DNA from 3 places in the Delftia tsuruhatensis genome. Region 1 is predicted to be linked to each of the others. Evidence: predicted binding sites of a transcription regulator. Region 1 holds the regulator's gene; each other region holds the start of a gene.
What was found. Region 1 encodes HrcA, which represses chaperone genes, less so after heat shock. Its sites were predicted from a motif close to TTAGCACTCNNNNNNNNNGAGTGCTAA; they were not measured.

Region 2: a site for HrcA is predicted at 2,129-2,155, ahead of rpoH (RNA polymerase sigma factor RpoH). Genes of this name have one in related genera too.
Region 3: a site for HrcA is predicted at 4,284-4,310, ahead of groES (co-chaperone GroES). Genes of this name have one in related genera too.

Annotation. Positions count from the first base shown of each region.
Region 1 is NZ_LR813084.1:1,351,921-1,358,095, reverse strand. It holds gene L1Z78_RS06150 (FecR family protein) at 1-205, shown strand, start outside; gene L1Z78_RS06145 (CHASE2 and HATPase_c domain-containing protein) at 242-2,611, shown strand; tRNA gene L1Z78_RS06140 (tRNA-Arg) at 2,681-2,757, opposite strand; tRNA gene L1Z78_RS06135 (tRNA-Ile) at 2,917-2,995, opposite strand; gene hrcA (heat-inducible transcriptional repressor HrcA) at 3,060-4,064, opposite strand; gene L1Z78_RS06125 (recombinase family protein) at 4,388-4,984, opposite strand; gene L1Z78_RS06120 (hypothetical protein) at 4,988-5,218, opposite strand; gene L1Z78_RS06115 (rolling circle replication-associated protein) at 5,282-6,175, opposite strand, start outside.
Region 2 is NZ_LR813084.1:4,965,173-4,971,347, reverse strand. It holds gene L1Z78_RS22635 (sterol desaturase family protein) at 1-80, opposite strand, end outside; gene L1Z78_RS22630 (Bug family tripartite tricarboxylate transporter substrate binding protein) at 88-1,068, opposite strand; gene rpoH (RNA polymerase sigma factor RpoH) at 1,157-2,098, opposite strand; gene ssuD (FMNH2-dependent alkanesulfonate monooxygenase) at 2,441-3,595, opposite strand; gene L1Z78_RS22615 (sigma-54 interaction domain-containing protein) at 3,592-4,713, opposite strand; gene L1Z78_RS22610 (acyl-CoA dehydrogenase family protein) at 4,723-5,916, opposite strand; gene msuE (FMN reductase) at 5,913-6,175, opposite strand, start outside.
Region 3 is NZ_LR813084.1:1,067,880-1,074,054, reverse strand. It holds gene L1Z78_RS04865 (sigma-54-dependent Fis family transcriptional regulator) at 1-590, opposite strand, end outside; gene L1Z78_RS04860 (NAD(P)/FAD-dependent oxidoreductase) at 913-2,715, shown strand; gene L1Z78_RS04855 (2,3-butanediol dehydrogenase) at 2,783-3,856, shown strand; gene groES (co-chaperone GroES) at 4,396-4,686, shown strand; gene groL (chaperonin GroEL) at 4,733-6,175, shown strand, end outside.

The sequences.
Region 1 (6,175 bases):
GGTCGACACCTGGACCGAGCAACCCCAGTGGAGCGCCGAAGGCCTGCCGGCAGGCACCTACTACCTGCGGCTGCAGATCGAAGATGCCAACGGCCTGCGCAGCGACTTCTCGGCCGCGCGCCAGTTCCGCACGGGCAGCTGGATCGTGGATGCCAGCGGCCAGATGCTGCATTCCGGCAGTGGAGAACGCCTGCAGCGCCAGTAGGCCGCGCCTCAGCCCCACGTCGAACCTCTCCAGCGCTTGTCCAATCTTCCGCCCACGCCAGAGCCCGGCCCCGAAGCCCCCGCGCAACAGGCGCCAGCCCGTGGCCGCGGGCTGCGCAGGGACTGGCTGCTGCTGGCCGCCGGCCTGCTGTCCCTGGTGCTCTGGCTCAGCGGTGACGGGCAGCTGGAGCGCGCCAACGGCTTCGTGCAGGACACGGCGAGCTGGCTGCACCAGCCACGGGCCTCCCGGGACATCGTCATCATCGCCATCGACGAGGCCAGCATCGACGCCATCGGTCGCTGGCCCTGGCGGCGCGCACTGCATGCAGGCCTGCTGGAGCGCATCGGCCAGGCCCCGCCACGTGCCATCGGACTGGATGTGATCCTCAGCGAGGAAGACCTGGACTATCCCGGCGACGACCTGCTGCTGGCGCGCACCCTGCAACGCAGTGGCCGGACCGTGCTTCCCGTGGCGGCGGGCACCGCCCCTTTGCCGGCCTTCGCGCAGGCCGCCGCGGCCCTGGGACACACCCAGCTTCCCGTGGATACGGACGGCGCAGTGCGCAGCTTCCATGCGGTCGAAGGCACGGCACAGCAGCCCTGGTGGCATATGGCGCTGTCCCTGCACTGCATTGGCGAAAGCGGCCGTGCATGTACCAGCCCGAAGCCCGCGCCGCAGACCCAGCCCGGAGCCCCGGCATGGCAGCGCCATCAGCGGGAAATCATCGCCTTTGCCCGCCCCGGGTCGGAACAGGGCGCCCGGGATCGCTCGCCTTTCACCACCTACTCCTACATCGACGTGCTGCGGGGTCGCATTCCCGCCGCGGCCTTTCGCGGCAAGTATGTGCTGATCGGGACCACGGCCGAGGGCCTGGGCACCCGGTTCACCGCCCCCCTGGGTGCCGGTGCGCGCCCCATCTCCAGCGTGGAAATGCTGGCCCATGTGCTCAACGGCAGCCTGCAGGGCACGCATGTGCATCCCGCGTCCGTGACGCTGGATCGGGGGCTGAACGCGGGCGCGGTGCTGCTGGCCTTGCTGGCACTGGCCTGGCTCGGTCCTTCGGGCGGCATGCTGGCCTGTGCGATGCTGGCCCTGGCCTGCCTGTCGCTGGCCGGCCTCGCGCCCCGCATCTGGCAGGTGCAGACCGCACCCGCAGCCGGCCTGCTGGGCCTGGCCCTGGCCTATCCCCTGTGGGGCTGGCTGCGCCTGCGCGCCGCCGCCCGCTTTCTGGCGCTGGAGCTGCGTGACCTCCAGGGCCAGGGCCTGCCCATGTCCCTGGGCGGCGACCTGCTGGACCAGCGCATCGCAGCCGTGGAACAGGCCTCCCGGCAACTGCGCGCGCTGCACCATTTCGTCAGCGAAAGCCTGCGCCAGCTGCCCTCGGCCACCTTCGTCTGCGACCGCCAGGGGCATCTCCTGCTGGCCAATTCCGCCGCCCATGCCTATGCCCGCAGCCTGGGCCGGGAATTGCGGGCCGGCGACGCATTGCCCCCGCTGCTCGCAGGCCTCAAAGCACCCGAGGCCACAGGCCAGGCAGGCAGTGCCCTGCTCACGGCCACGGCCCTCGCCGCTGGCGCGCTGCCGCGCAGCAGCGAGGGGCAGGATGCCCAGGGGCGCAGCCTGATGCTGCTGGCCCAAGCCTTCGATGCGCAGCCCACCACGGGCTGGCTGATCACCCTGGTCGATATCAGCGAACTGCGCAGCGCCCAGGCCCAGCGCGACCAGGCCATGCAGTTCATCTCGCACGACATCCGCGCCCCTGTCGCCTCGATCATCACCCTGCTGGAAATGCAGCGGGGGTCCGCGACCCCCTTGTCCTCGCAGGCACTGCTGCCACGCATCGAAGGCTATGCCCAGGCATCCCTGCAGCTGGCCGATGACTTCGTGCACCTGGCACGCGCCCGGCAGCAGGTCATCCGCCAGGAACCGCTGGACCTGGGCCTGGTGGTGGACCAGGCCGTGGAAAGCTGCTGGGCCCAGGCAACGGCCGCGCAGGTCTGCCTCCAGTTCAGCCTGCCTCAGCACGAGTACCCCGTGCTCGGCGACCAGGGCATGCTCCATCGCGCCATCGTCAACCTGATAGGCAATGCCATCAAATACGGCCACGGCGGACACATCGGCGCAGAGACGACGGTGCAGTGTCTGCTGTCGCAGGACGCGGCCCATTGCCGCATCGCCATCCGTGATCATGGCCCCGGCATGGATGCCGAGACCCTGGCCCGGCTGAGCCGGCCGTTCGAGCGCCTGGAACAGCACAAGCACGTCGACGGCGTGGGCCTGGGCCTGGCCTTCGCACGCACGGTGGCGGCCCGCCATGGCGGCCGGCTGGACATCCAGAGCGCACCGGCGGAGGGCAGCACCTTCAGCATCGTGCTGCCCAAGGCGACCGCCAGCGCCCCGGATTGAACCGGCGCGGCGGCTGCCCAGGCAACGAAAAAGCCCTGAAACCTTTCGATTTCAGGGCTTTGCGTATGGTGGTGCGGCTGGCAGGAATCGAACCCACGACCCCTTGGTTCGTAGCCAAGTACTCTATCCAGCTGAGCTACAGCCGCAACGCTTCGCATTGTAGCGTGGCATTTTCACCTTCCGGACAAAAGCGCCACATTTGTGCAAAAAAAACGGAAGACGCTGCTCCGCCACCGCCAACAGTCCATGCACAAAAAAAGAGCCTGCCGCCCCACAAGGGCGGCAGGCTCTTTCATACCAATCGATGGTAGGGCCTCCCAGAGTCGAACTGGGCACCAACGGATTATGAGTCCGCTGCTCTAACCAAGCATGAGCTAAGGCCCCGGATTCACCTAGGCAGCGCGGGCACCGCCATGGCAAACGGTTATTGTAGGGCCTAACGGCCGCCTCAACGCTTGTGGCTCAGCGCATTGCTGACCAGCTTGGAGGTGATGTCCACGATCTGGATCATGCGGTCATAGTGCATGCGGGTCGGCCCGATCACGCCCAGCGTGCCCACCACCTTGCCATCGAGCTCATAGGGTGCACTGACCACGGACAGCTCCTCGAAGGGAACGACCTGGCTTTCCCCCCCGATGTAGATGCGCACCCCCTCGGCCTGGCTGGAGAAATCCAGCAGCCGCAGGATCTGGGTCTTTTGCTCGAACAGGTCGAAGGCACGCCGCAGGTTGCCCATGTCGCTGGAGAAATCGCTGACCGACAGCAGGTTGCGCTCGCCTGCGATGACCACGTCCTCCTGGGCGCTGGACATGGCTTCCGTGCCGATGTTGACGGCTGCCTGCATCAGCGTGGCCACCTCGCCGCGCAGCTGCTCGACTTCGCCCTTGAGGCGCTCGCGCACCTCCTCCATGGCAAGGCCCGCATAGTGGCTGTTCAGGAAGTTGGAGGCTTCGACCAGTTGCGATGCCGAGTAATCCACGTCGGTGAAGATGACGCGGTTCTGCACATCGCCCTCGGGCGATACGATGATGACAAGGAAGCGCCTCTCGGACAGGCGCACGAACTCGATGTGCTTGAACACGGAGGTGCGGCGCGGCACCAGCACCACGCCCACGAACTGGGAGAGGCTGGACAGCAGGTTGGCCGCGTTGGCGATGACTTTCTGCGGCTGCTCGGGTGCGAGTTCGGGCGTCACGATGTCTGCACGGTCCGCGGTGAGCATGGTGTCCACGAACAACCGGTAGCCCCGGGCGGTCGGAATGCGGCCTGCCGAGGTGTGCGGGCTGATGATCAACCCCAGGTCTTCGAGGTCGGCCATCACATTGCGTATCGTGGCAGGCGACAATTCAAGCCCCGACGCGCGCGACAGGGTCCGCGAGCCCACAGGCTGGCCGTCAGCGATGTAACGCTCGATCAGCGCTTTGAGCAACAACTTGGCACGTTCGTCGAGCATGTGATGATTTTAGTGATGTATGCCTCAAACACAGCCCGGACGATCCGGGCTTTTTTCATACAGACAGAGCGGCGAAGCCAAAGGCAGCCTGCGATATCCTGCAACCCATGACCTCAAACCAAGCCGCCCTGCTGATACTCGCCAGCGCCGCCGTGGTGTACATCGCAGTCCGTATCGCAGTGAGGATAAGGGCACACGGCCGCAGAAAAACTCTGCTGAGATCACGGAGAGGCCAGCAGAGTTTTGACCCAAAGTCTACGATCTACAACCCTCGGCCATACCGCGGCACAAACCGACGGCGCAAAGATTGAGGACCGAAGAGATCACGTAGGGGTAGCAGCAGATAGACGATGGAGCCACCTGCCACGACCCTCAAAACGATGGATAGCATCTCGCAGGCAAGCCACGGACACGCCCCACATCTCGGCCAGTTCGGCCTGCTGATAAGCACCAGACCGCCACAGCCGCACGATAACCTCAACATCTCCATCATCGATAGAGCGTTTTCGACCCCAAGTCTTGCCGCGTGCCCTAGCCGCAGCTTGCCCAGCCATGACCCTCTCTCTGATCATTGACCTCTCCAGCTGCGCGACGGCACCTAACACCTGAAAGGTGAACTCGCCGAACGGGCTGGACGTATCAAGCGGCTCCGTAAGACTACGGATACCAGCACCCACAGCTTTCAGACGCCGTTCGGTGGCCAGCAAGTCATGCAGGCTTCGAGCGATGCGATCCAGTTTCCAAACGACCAAGACGTCGCCCTGCTGCAAGCAATCGAGCGCCGCGTGCAACTGGGGACGGGGACCAACCCCCGAACTGGAATCAGCAAACAGCCTATGGACACCAGCCCGCTCAAGGGCATCACGCTGCATCGTCGTGTCCTGATCAAGCGTGGAGACACGCGCATATCCGATCAGCATTGCTTACTCCCCGACCCAGAGAAGACCAAGCTTTTTCCAGTCGCGGTTCGTCAAGGCAAACCGGAGCATTGAGCGCAGGACGACAGCACGGCTTGTGCCGAACATCTCGGCCAGCTCGTCGATAGTGCTTGAGATGTGCGCCGGGACAGAGACGTCAAGCCGGGCATGCGTGGCCCGATGCTTGGCAACGCGGGCAGCGTTACCGGAAATGTTTTCGCGATGATCAATAGACATAGGAATCCCTCAACAGCCCTTCACAGGGCCACAGCGAGCCAAAATCGGACTCCCCCAAGATCATTAGGCGCACCCCCTGACAGACGTTGTCTTGCGCTCTACATGCAAGACAAACCAGTCTTTCCAGCGCGACAGCTCCGAGTAGACAACTGACTGACTGTCAAGCACACAGTCGAATGACGCACTGACAGCATCCAGCACCCGAGGGAACCACCCCAGATCTACCGGCTTGCCCATGTCAAAGTCCCCGAATGCGCTGTAGCGATTCGTGAAGGCCTGCCCCTCGCGGAATGCCTTGACAATGTACTTGGCGATATACGAGGCAATGCGCGCAGGACTGCGTGTGCTGTTGCGCTTGCGCCGGGCAAGATCGATGTTGCCGCCACGCTCTTTCGTGACGCCACGCCAGACACTGCGGATAGCGTCAAAGCTCTTGACCTGATAGGTCTGGCCCTGGTCATTCCTGCGCTCGAACACACGGGGCACGTTCGCAGTCGCAATGTGCCAGTGGATTGCCCCCCGAGCTTGGTACTCATACACGGCCACAGCCTTGAACGCGGGCATGTACCTGCGCATGCGCCGGACGAACTCTTTCAGATCCTTTTTGGATCGCTCCAGGTCAGTTTCGTTTGCCCGATACGTGAGGGTCAGCAGGGTGTCTGAGCCCATTGCCTTGCAGAGCTTGCGCACCTTCACTTTTGCCCGGTTTGCCGCGATTGTCAGCGACCGTTCCCGCATCTCGTCGGCCTCCTCCTCGCGCCGCTCGATAACGCGCTCCAGGTAGGTTTCCAGGGCGATGTGATTCCACTCACGTTCGACCCAGACCGTGGGCGCCGTGCCCGAAATCTCCATGTGACCATTGCCCAGGTCATGGGCCTTGACCCGCATGCCCTCGCCTGTGCTGCCATCAAAGACCGTGAGAGCCTCGCCGCAACGGTGCATGTGCAGCAGTTCTTC
Region 2 (6,175 bases), 2.5 Mb from region 1:
TACAACGTGCCGAAGAAGGCCAGTCCCCAGGCCATGACCTGCCAGGCGTCGAGTTCGGTGAAGGCTTGGGCAGCGGTCATGGGGGTGTCACCAGGCGCGTATGCCCTGCTCGCGGATGATGCGGCCCAGCGCCGTCACGTCCTGGCGTATGCGCAGGGCCAGGCCCTCGGGCGAGCTGCCCACGGCCTGCCAGCCCTGGGCCGCCAGGCGCGCGCGCATCTCCGGTGAGCGCACGATCTCGCCCACCGCTTCAGCCAGTTTCTGCACATGGGCCGCGGGCATGGCCCTGGGGGCGGCCACGGCGTTCCATATCTCCAGGTCGAAATCGCCCACGCCCAGTTCCTTGAGGCTGGGCAGGCCCGGTGCCAGAGGGCTGCGCGCGGCCGAGGTGACGGCCACGCCGCGCAGCTTGCCGGCCTGGACCTGGGCCATGGCCAGCGCGGGCGGCAGCATGGACAACTGAAGGTCGCCGCCCTGGAGGGCATTGAAGACCTGCGGATAGCCGGGGTAGGGAATGTGTTCGGGCCTGAGCGCGGAACGGCTCTTGAGCAGTTCCATGCCCAGGTGGCCCACGGTGCCGACGCCGGGGGAGCCGTAGCTCCAGCGATTGCCCGCCTGCGCGGCCGCCTCCAGGAAGGCCCGGCCCTCGGCGGCGCCGGCGGGCGCCACCAGCACCAGCGGTGCCACGCCGATCAGGCTGACCGGCTGCAGGTCCTTGACGGGGTCGTAGCGCACGGCGGGGTTGAGCAGCCGGGCAATCGTCATGTTGCCGTTGATCATGACGCTGAAGGTATGGCCGTCGCGCGCCCGCGCCACCTGCTCGCCCGCGATGTTGCCGCCCGCACCCACCTTGTTCTCGACGATGACAGGCTGGCCCAGGCGCTTTTCCAGCGGCTCGGCCAGCGCGCGCGCCGTGAGGTCGGGCGAGGAGCCGGCGGGAAAGCCCACGATCAGGTGCAGCGGCCGGCTGGGCCAGGCATCGCCTGCCATGGCGGCGCAGGGCAGCAGGGCCGAGGCCAGGGCGGCTGCGAAAAGACGGCGTACTGACGAGAAGGCGCTGGCGGGCATGGAGTGCGGTGAGGAGCGAAAGCGGCAGGCAATAAAAAACCCGGAGATTATCCGGGTTTCGTGGTCCCTGCCTTGTCGGTCGGCGCCGTCATGCGAATTCGGCCAGGGCCTTCTTCATCTTCTTCATGGCGGCCACCTCGATCTGGCGGATGCGTTCGGCGCTGACGCCGTACTCGGCCGCCAACTCATGCAGCGTCATGCCGCCCGAGCCGTCGTCGTTGACCTTGAGCCAGCGCTCCTCGACGATGCGGCGGCTGCGGTCGTCCAGCGCATCCAGGGCCATGGCGATGCCGTCCGTGGCCAGGTGGTCACGCTGACGCGATTCGATCATGGCCGTCGGCTCGTGCGCGCCGTCTGCCAGATAGGCGATGGGGCCGAAGGCCTGCTCGCCATCGTCGCCGGGCGAGGGGTCCAGCAGCACGTCGCCGCCGGCCAGGCGCGTTTCCATCTCCATGACCTCTTCGCGCTTGACGTTGAGCTTCTCGGCCACGGCGTCGATCTCGCCGGAGGTCAGCGTGTCGCGCAGCATGCCGTCCTCGGCCATCGCGGCGTCGGACTTCAGGCCCTGCTTCATGGAGCGCAGGTTGAAGAACAGCTTGCGCTGGGCCTTGGTCGTGGCGACCTTGACCATGCGCCAGTTCTTGAGGATGTATTCGTGGATCTCGGCCTTGATCCAGTGCATGGCGTAGCTCACCAGACGCACGTTCTGGTCGGGATCGAAGCGCTTGACGGCCTTCATCAGGCCGACATTGCCCTCCTGGATCAGGTCGCCGTGGGGCAGACCATAGCCCAGGTACTGGCGCGAGATGGACACCACCAGGCGCAGGTGGGACATCACCAGCCGCCCCGCGGCGTCCAGGTCGTTGTGTTCCTTGAGCTTGCGGGCGTAGTCCTGCTCTTCCTCGAGGGTGAGCATGGGCAGGCGGTTGACCGCGGAAATATAGGCATCCAGGTTGCCCAGAGGCGGCACCAGGGACCAGGGGTTAGCGGGCGCCAAGGTGGTCGCAATGGAGCCGGAGGCATTTGTCATTGCAGAGTTCCTTTCTTCCATACCTTCATGTTAGCACTCGTTGGGATCGAGTGCTAAAGCCGAAGTTCCGTCGTTGCTGAAGCGAAAATCGGGCCTGCACGTAGGACAGAGTGCGGTGCGCGCAGTTCCATCGCCATGGTTACCGATTGCTGCACTGCAATGATTGATTTTCTGCATCTCCGGGTTTGGCAAATTCTCATGCCCCCCGGGAAGGCAGGCGCAGGCGTCCAGGCCCTGCAACCGCCGCGCGTTCCGACACGCCGGTTGAGCCAGCGCGCCGTGGCATGGGCTGCGTTGCCGGGTGGCAGCGCATGTCGACGATGGGGAGGTTCACGCGGTTGTTCACGATGCGGATGCCTTTTGCCGGATGCTGCGGATGTCGAAGGCACCGCCGGTCTGCGCCTGGTCGCTGACGGTGACGGGAGGCTTGCCGAGCAGCGGGAACACCAGCTCGGCGAAGCGGATGGATTCCTCCAGGTGCGGGTAGCCGGACAGCACGAAGGTGTCGGCGCCCAGCTCCACGTACTCGCGCAGCCGCTCGGCCACGGTGGCGGCATCGCCGACCAGGGCCGTGCCGGCGCCACCGCGCACCAGGCCCACGCCGGCCCAGAGGTTGGGCGAGACTTCCAGCCGGTCGCGCCGCCCGCCGTGCAGCGCGGCCATGCGCGACTGGCCCACGGAGTCCATGCGCGCATAGCCGGCCTGGGCGCGGGCGATGTCCTCGTCGGTGAGCTTGCTGATCAGGCGCTCGGCGTCGGCCCAGGCCTCCGCGCCGGTTTCGCGCACGATGACGTGCAGGCGTACACCCAGCTTCACCTGGCGCCCCTGCGACGCGGCGCGCCGGCGGATGTCGGCGAACTTCTCGCCCACGGCGGCCGGCGGCTCGCCCCAGGTGAGGTAGGCATCGACCTGGCGCGCGGCCAGGTCGTGGGCGGCGTCCGACGAGCCGCCGAAGTACAGCGGCGGGTGCGGCTTTTGCACGGGCTCGAAGAAGTTGCGTCCGCCCCGCACCTTGAAGTACTTGCCGTCCAGGTCCACGGTCTCGCCCGACAGCAGCCGGCGCCAGATGGTGAGGAATTCATCGGCGTAGGCATAGCGTTCGTCGTGGTCCAGGAATACGCCGTCGGCGGCCAGCTCGGTGGCATCGCCGCCGGGCACCACGTTGAGCAGCAGCCGCCCGCCCAGCGCCTGGTCCAGCGTTGCGGCCTGGCGGGCGCTGGAGACGGGGGCGCCCAGCGAGGTGCGCAGGGCCACCAGCAGCTTGATGCGCTGGGTGACAGGCACCAGGCTGGAGGCCACCACCCAGGGGTCCAGGCAGGAGCTGCCGGTGGGGATCAGCAGGCCGTCGTAGCCCAGCTGCTCGGCCGTGACGGCGATCTGGCGCATGTAGGCATTGGTGGGCGCGCGGCCGAAATCCGAGGTGCCCAGGTAGCGCGTGTCGCCCGAGGTGGGCAGGAACCAGAAGATCTCGGGCGATGCGGAGGAAGCTGCGGTCATGGGGGCTCCGGAAAAGGGGAAAGGGATGAAATCGTGCCGTCGCCGCCGGGCAGCTCGCCCAGGCGCTGCAGCCGCGCCCGCACCACGCTGCGGCTGATGCCCAGCTGGCGCGCGGTCTGCACCTGGTTGCCCCGGTTGCGCTGCCAGGCCTTGAGCAGCAGGGCGTTGAGCACATGCTGCTCCAGGCCTTGCGCGTGGATGTCGCACAGGCTGTCCAGCGCATCGGCCAGGGCCAGCTCGGCGGCTGCGGCCTGGGCGTTGTGCGCGGCCTCGTCCGAGGCGGCCGGCTCGGGCTCCGCCTGGCTGCTGGCGATGTGCAGGTCGCCGGCGCCGATGTGCACGCCCTGGGTGAGCAGCAGGCTGCGGTGGATGACGTTCTCCAGCTCGCGGCTGTTGCCGGGCCAGTCGTGTTCCAGCAGCTTGCGCTGTGCGTCCGGGCTGAGCGCCATGGGCGCGTAGCGCATGCGCTGGCAGTAGCTGGCGATGAAGTGGCGGGCCAGCGGCAGGATGTCGGCCGGTCGCTGGCGCAGTGGCGGCATGGCCAGGGTGACCACGTCGAGCAGGTAGTACAGGTCCTCCCGAAAGCGCCGGGCCGCGACCTTGGTCAGCAGGGGGGCGTTGCTGGCGGCGAGCACGCGCACATCGGCGGGCGTGCGCTGGCTGGCCCCGATGCGCGTGACCGCCTTGTCCTGCAGCACGCGCACCAGCTTGCTCTGGATGTGCAGCGGCAGGTCGTCGATCTCGTCGAGCAGCAGCGTGCCGCCGTGGGCATCCTCGAAGCGGCCCGGCAGGCTGCCGAACGCACCCGTCAGCGCGCCGCTTTCATGGCCGAAGAGTTCGGCGTTGATGAGGGTCTCGGACAGGGCGCCGCAGTTGACGGCGACGAAGGGGCCGTCACGGCGCGGGCTGAGCCGGTGGATGTGGCGGGCCACCATCTCCTTGTCGGCGCCGCTGTCTCCGAGGATGAGCACGCCGGCCTCGCTGGCGGCCACCTGCTCCATGGTCCTGAGCAGGGCCTGCGACGCCGGGTCCTCCAGGATCCAGGCAGCGGGCGCGACTTCGGCAGTGCGTTGAGGGGAGGAGGCGCCGGTGGGCCATTGGGGCAATCGTGTGCTCATGGGGCGGGGTCACGAGTAGAAGCTGGGCTGCGGATGGGCTCCATTGAGCACCCAGTCCCCCAGCTCCTGCAGCTTGTAGTGCAGCGGGTCGTGCAGCGTCTGCGTGCGCAGGTTGCGCCAGAAGCGGTCGAAGCGCAGCGCCGCGTGCGTGGCGCGTGCACCCGTGGCCTCGAAGATGCGGCTGGACAGGTCCAGCCCGGTGCGCGTGGTGGCGATCTTGGCGGCGGTCACGGCCACGGCGACTTCGCCGCGCTCGTGCGCGTCCAGGGCCGTGCCGCGCTGCCAGGCCGCATCGAAGCGCCGTGCGGCCTGCTGCGTGAGCAGCCGCGCGCCTTCCAGGGCGGCCCACAGCTCGCCATACAGCGCCTGGATGTGGGGGTCCGCGCTGGCCGCCTCGACGCCGGACTTGAACCAGGGCCGGGCCTCGCGCAGGGTGTAGCCGCGCGCCTGCTCCAGCGCGCCCTGGGCGATGCCCAGGAACAGATGGGCGAAGATCAGCTGGGCCAGCAGCGGGCGCAGCGCGGCCCGGGGCGTGGACAGCGGGCCGGGGTCCAGCAGCAGCTCGGAAGCTTCCACGCGCACGCGCTCGAACAGGGCCGAGCCGCTGTCGGTCTGGCGCTGGCCCATGTTGTCCCAGTCGCGCAGCAAGGTGATGCCCGTGCGCTCCGTGGGCAGCACGCCGATCAGCAGCCGGCCGCTGTCGGCATCGATGGCGGAAGCCACCAGCATCTGCGAGTCCAGCGCGCCGGAGGTGAAGCTCTTCTTGCCCGAGAACTCCCAGTGGCCGGACAGGCGCGTTGCCGTGGTGCGGCGGTCCAGCGGGTTGAGCGTATTGCCCCAGAACCACCGGTGGCGCGCGGTCTGCAGCAGCCAGGGCCGCCACTGGGCGGGCTGGCCGAACAGCTGCACGGTGGCCAGATGCAGGTGCTGGAAGCCGAAGACATGGGCCAGGGAGCCGTCTGCCGTGGCCAGGATGCGCACCGCGTCCAGCGTCTGCACCCAGTCCGCGCCCAGGCCCTCCAGGTCCCGGGGAATGCTCAGTGCCAGCAGGCCGCTGGCGCGCAGCGCATCGCGCTCGGCCTTGGGCGTGCCACCGGCCACGTCGCGCTCGGCGGCGGTGGCGGCGAACCGGCGGGCCAGGTCCTCGGCGATGGCCGTGGGCGAGGAGGATGGCGGGGACTGGGCGGGCAGGTCCGCACTCATGCTGCCTGCTCGGCCAGGGCCGGTGCCAGGCGCACCGGCGCCAGCTGCTGCAGCGTGCCGCGCAGTACGGGAGCCGATAGCTGCACGGTCAGCTCGATGCGCTGGCGCAGCGACTCGCTGCGGACCTGGCCGTCCTGGATGTCCTCGGGCGTGGCATAGACGCCGATGGGCAGGGTCAGGGCCGAGAAGAAGCCGAACAGCGGCCGCAGCTGGTGGTCAAGGATGAGCGCGTGGCGCGGGCTGCCGCCCGTGGCGGCGA
Region 3 (6,175 bases), 280 kb from region 1:
TTGAGCGCCAGGTTCTGGCTGGCCCGCTCGGCGGGCGAGCGCAGCAGCGACAGGTCCAGCACCGCCGCCAGTTCGCCGCGCAGGTCGTAGATGGGTGCCGCCGTGCAGGACAGGCCGGTGTGGGTGAAGTCGAAATGGTCGCTCTGGTGCACGGTCAGCGCCTCGCCCGTTTCCAGGCAGGCGCCCACGGCCGAGGTGCCGGAATGGTCCTCGCGCCATTGCGCGCCCAGGTACAGGCCTGCGCGGCGCAGGTCGTCGGCGTCGGCCTCGTGCCCCAGGAAGTCCACGGCCACGCCGTGCCGGTCGGCCAGCAGCAGCACGTAGTCCAGACCCTTGAGCTGCTGGTACAGCCGCTCCAGCGCATGGCGTGCGATGTGGATCAGCGGCTCGGACTCCTCGCGGTGCGCACGCAGCTGGCCGTCGGTGACGATGTGGGCTTCGCTGGTATGCGTCGGGTCGAGCCGATGGTGGTCTATGCAGCGGCGCCAGCTGCGCAGCACGGCGCGGTCACGCTCCTGTCCACGCTGGGAGTAGCCCAGACCGAAGGCTTCGATTTCCTGGATGTGCGAGGCGTAGGACTGCAAAGGCATGGGGTGGAGTCGATGTGGACCTTGAACGTGCCGCAGAGGATTTTGTGCCCTGCGCGATGCCGGGCCAATGCAGATTTACCCACTGCCTCTGCTGCGTTGCAGCAAGCGTGCTGCGACAGGTGTCGCATGGCTGAGCCACCTGTCGCGCGCGGCCAGGGTGGACAACGAGCCACGGGACAAGGGGTTTGTACCCAGGGCTTGCAGGCAATTCATTGATTTGCCGGGCACGGCTTGCCTGTCGGGCGCGCCTGGCATGGTGATTGCGTAGGAACGCCTGCCCGGAAAAAAACCAGCGGGCATGACCACCCTCAAGGAGACAACCATGACAGATACGACGGCTGCCGCCCGTGCCCAGGCGCTGCTTGGCCAGCTCAACCATTCTTTGGCGGACCGCGACTTCGCGGCCGCCAGCCGCCTGTTCGCCGACGAATGCTACTGGCGCGACCTGGTGCTGCTGACCTGGAACATCAAGACCATGGAGGGACGCGGGCAGATCGCCGACATGCTGGCTGCGCAGCTGGACGCCGCGGCGCCCGTGCGCTTTTCGCTGGACGAGCGCGAAGCGGTGGAGGAGGCCGATGGTGTGGTGTCCGCCTGGATCGTGATCGACACACGGCATGCGCGCGGCGGCGGTCACATCCGCATCAGGGGCGGGAAGATCTGGACGCTGCTGACGACTGCCCAGGAGCTCAAGGGGCATGAGGAACCCTTGGGAACACGCCGCCCCATGGGGGCCGAGCACGGCATCCGGCGCGGCCGCCAGACCTGGCTGGAGCGCCGCCAGAAGGAAGCAGAGGAGCTGGGCCGCGACAGGCAGCCCTTCGTGCTGGTCATCGGCGGCGGCCAGGGCGGCATCGCGCTGGGTGCCCGGCTGCGCCAGCTGGGGGTCTCGCACATCGTCATCGACCGCCAGGCGCGCCCTGGCGACCAATGGCGCAATCGCTACAAGTCGCTGTGCCTGCACGATCCGGTCTGGTACGACCACCTGCCCTACATGCCGTTTCCGGACAACTGGCCCGTGTTCGCGCCCAAGGACAAGATCGGCGACTGGCTGGAGATGTACACCAAGGTGATGGAGGTGAACTACTGGCCGTCCACCGAGTGCCTGAACGCCCGCTTCGACGAGGACCGGCAGGAGTGGGAGGTCACCGTGGAGCGCGATGGTGAAAAGCAGGTGCTGCGCCCCAGACACCTGGTGTTCGCCACGGGCATGTCGGGCAAGGCGAATGTGCCCAGGATCCAGGGCCAGGATGTCTTCCGGGGCGAGCAGCAGCACTCGTCCCGGCACCCCGGCCCGGATGCCTATGCGGGCAGGAAGGTGGTGGTGATCGGCGCCAACAACTCCGCGCACGACATCTGCGCGGCCCTGTGGGAGCATGGCGCGGATGTGACCATGGTGCAGCGCTCGTCCACGCACATCGTGCGTTCCGATTCGCTGATGGACATCGGCCTGGGCGACCTGTATTCGGAACGCGCCGTGGCCAACGGCGTGACGACCCGCAAGGCGGACCTGATCTTCGCCTCCCTGCCCTACCGCATCATGGCCAACTTCCAGGTGCCGGTGTACGACCGCATCCGCGAGCGCGATGCGGACTTCTACCGCAAGCTGGAGGCCACCGGCTTCATGCTGGACTTCGGCGATGACGGCTCCGGCCTTTTCATGAAGTACCTGCGGCGCGCATCGGGCTACTACATCGACGTGGGTGCCTGCGATCTGGTGATCGACGGCAGCATCAAGCTGCAGGCGGGCAAGCAGATCAGCCACCTGTCGGAAAACGCGGTGGTGCTGGACGACGGTACCGAGCTGCCGGCCGACCTGGTGGTCTACGCCACCGGCTATGGCTCGATGAACGGCTGGGTTGCCGACCTGATCAGCCAGGAGGTGGCGGACAAGGTGGGCAAGGTCTGGGGCCTGGGCTCGGACACCACCAAGGACCCGGGGCCGTGGGAGGGCGAGCAGCGCAACATGTGGAAGCCCACGCAGCAGGAGGCGCTGTGGTTCCACGGCGGCAATCTGCACCAGTCGCGCCATTACTCGCTGTACCTGGCGCTGCAGCTCAAGGCGCGCCAGGAAGGCCTGCCCGTGCGTGTCTATGACCTGCAACAAGTCCACCACCTGAGATAGGCCCGAATAATCCCCATGGGCGGCCATGCCGCCCATCGATACAGACTGACAGAAAGAAAGTCCCATCATGAAAGCAGCACGTTTCCACGACCGCGGCGACATCCGCATCGAAGACATTCCCGAGCCTGTTGTGGAGCCCGGCACCGTAGGCATCGAGGTGGCCTGGTGCGGCATCTGCGGCACGGATCTGCACGAGTTCATGGAAGGGCCGATCTTCATCCCGCCCTGCGGCCATCCGCATCCCATCTCGGGTGAGTCCGCCCCCGTCACCATGGGGCACGAGTTCTCCGGCGTGGTCTATGCCGTGGGCGAAGGGGTCGACGACATCCAGGTCGGCCAGCACGTGGTGGTGGAGCCCTACATCGTGGCCGACGATGTGCCCACGGGGCCGGGTGACAACTACCACCTGTCCAAGGACATGAACTTCATCGGTCTGGGCGGGCGTGGCGGCGGGCTGGCCGAGCGGATCGCCGTCAAGCGCCGCTGGGTGCATCCGATCTCCGAGACCATCCCGCTGGACCAGGCCGCGCTGATCGAGCCGCTGTCCGTGGGCCACCATGCCTACACCCGCAGCGGAGCCCAGGCGGGCGACGTGGCGCTGGTGGGCGGGGCCGGCCCCATCGGCCTGCTGCTGTCCGCCATCCTGAAGGCCAAGGGCCTGACCGTCATCGTCACCGAGCTGAGCGCCAGGCGCAAACAGAAGGCGCGTGAGTCCGGCGTGGCCGATCACATCCTGGACCCGTCCGAAGTGGACGTGGTGGCCGAGGTGATGAAGATCACGGGCGGCAAGGGCGTGGATGTGGCCTTCGAATGCTCCAGCGTCAACAAGGTCCTGGACACGCTGGTGGCCGCGACCAAGGCCACGGGCGTGGTGGTCATCGTATCCATCTGGAGCCATCCCGCCACCATCAACGTGCACAGCGTGGTCATGAAGGAACTGGACGTGCGCGGCACCATCGCGTACTGCAACGACCACCAGGAGACCATCAAGCTGGTCGAGCAGGGCAAGATCGACCTGGAGCCCTTCATCACCCAGCGCATCCAGCTCGATGACCTGGTGGCGCAGGGCTTCGACACGCTGATCCACAACAACGAGTCGGCGGTGAAGATCGTCGTGCAGCCGAGGTTCAAGGCCCGGTAACCGCCGCCTGGGGCGTCCGTGACCGAACCATGGTCACGGTCTCCCCTGGCGACTCGCGCCGGCACAAGACCGATCAGGCTGGGCGGCCGCCCCCCGCAGCCCGTAGGACGCATGCCGGCGCTGGCGGCCGTTGGCGCCATCGTCCATGCACAGATGGGCCAGCCTGTCGATGAAGCCATGGAGTGCTCCAGGGCGTCGATCGAGGGGGTGGTAAATCCCCTCAGGACCGAAGGGGACTCGGGGATCTGGCGCGCGAGGTCCGGACGCCGGGACGATTGCTGAATCGCCATGGCCATCGCAAACGGCCTGTCCACTCCTGCAGGCGAACGCCGAACCGGCATCGACGAGGTTGCCGTCGACGTGCAGGCGCACCACACCCCCTCCTGACCCACCCCACCCCTTGAAACCTGGCGGAATTGCCTTATTATTAGCACTCGTCGGGCATGAGTGCTAACAGCCTCGCCCGCATTGCTTCCGAATGCCGGTCCGCCCGGACCGGCAAGTCTTTGTTTCAACTTTGTTGATGATTAGGAGTTGGTATGAACCTGCGTCCCCTGCACGATCGCGTGATCGTCAAGCGCCTCGAGAACGAAACCAAGACGGCCTCGGGCATCGTGATCCCCGACAACGCCGCCGAGAAGCCTGACCAGGGTGAAGTGCTGGCCGTGGGCCCCGGCAAGAAGAACGACAAGGGTGAGCTGATCGCCCTGAACGTGAAGGTCGGCGACCGCGTTCTGTTCGGCAAGTACAGCGGCCAGACCGTCAAGGTCCATGGCGACGAACTGCTGGTGATGAAGGAAGACGACCTGTTCGCAGTCGTCGAGAAGTAATCCGCTTCCCTGCACCGCACTTTCCAACTGAATCCGGAGAATTGAAATGGCAGCAAAAGACGTAGTTTTCGGCGGCGAAGCACGCGCCCGCATGGTTGAAGGCGTGAACATCCTGGCCAACGCGGTCAAGGTCACCCTGGGCCCCAAGGGCCGCAACGTGGTGCTGGAGCGCTCCTTCGGCGCCCCCACCGTGACCAAGGACGGCGTGTCCGTGGCCAAGGAAGTTGAACTCAAGGACAAGCTGCAGAACATGGGCGCCCAGCTCGTGAAGGAAGTGGCTTCCAAGACCAACGACATCGCCGGCGACGGCACGACCACCGCCACCGTGCTGGCACAGGCCATCGTCCGCGAAGGCACCAAGTACGTGGCCGCCGGCCTGAACCCCATGGACCTGAAGCGCGGCATCGACAAGGCTGTCGCCGCCCTGGTGGAAGAGCTGAAGAAGCAGTCGAAGGCCACCACCACCTCCAAGGAAATCGCCCAAGTGGGTTCGATCTCCGCCAACTCCGACGAATCCGTGGGCAGCATCATTGCCGAAGCCATGGACAAGGTCGGCAAGGAAGGCGTGATCACCGTTGAAGAAGGCAAGTCGCTGGCCAACGAACTCGACGTCGTCGAGGGCATGCAGTTCGACCGCGGCTACCTGTCGCCCTACTTCATCAACAACCCCGAAAAGCAGGTCGCCCTGCTGGACAACCCCTTCGTGCTGCTGTTCGACAAGAAGATCAGCAACATCCGCGACCTGCTGCCCACGCTGGAAGCCGTGGCCAAGGCCGGCCGTCCCCTGCTGATCATTGCGGAAGACGTCGAAGGCGAAGCCCTGGCGACGCTGGTGGTCAACACCATCCGCGGCATCCTGAAGGTCGTGGCCGTCAAGGCGCCCGGCTTCGGCGACCGCCGCAAGGCCATGCTGGAAGACATCGCCATCCTGACCGGCGGCAAGGTCATCGCTGAAGAAGTGGGCCTGGCGCTGGACAAGGTGACGCTGGAAGACCTGGGCCAGGCTGCCCGCGTCGAGATCGGCAAGGAAAACACCACCATCATCGACGGCGCAGGCAAGGCTGACGAAATCGAGGCCCGCGTCAAGCAGATCCGCATCCAGATCGAGGAAGCCACCAGCGACTACGACCGCGAAAAGCTGCAAGAGCGCGTGGCCAAGCTGGCCGGCGGCGTGGCCGTGATCAAGGTCGGCGCTGCCACCGAAGTCGAGATGAAGGAAAAGAAGGCCCGCGTCGAAGACGCCCTGCACGCCACCCGCGCTGCCGTGGAAGAAGGCATCGTGGCCGGCGGCGGCGTGGCCCTGCTGCGCGCCAAGCAGGCCGTGGGCGAGCTGTCCACCGGCAATGCCGAGCAGGACGCCGGCATCAAGCTGATCCTGAAGGCTGTCGAGGCTCCGCTGCGCGAGATCGTGGCCAACGCCGGTGGCGAACCCTCCGTGGTGGTCAACGCCGTGCTCAACGGCAAGGGCAACTACGGCTTCAACGCCGCC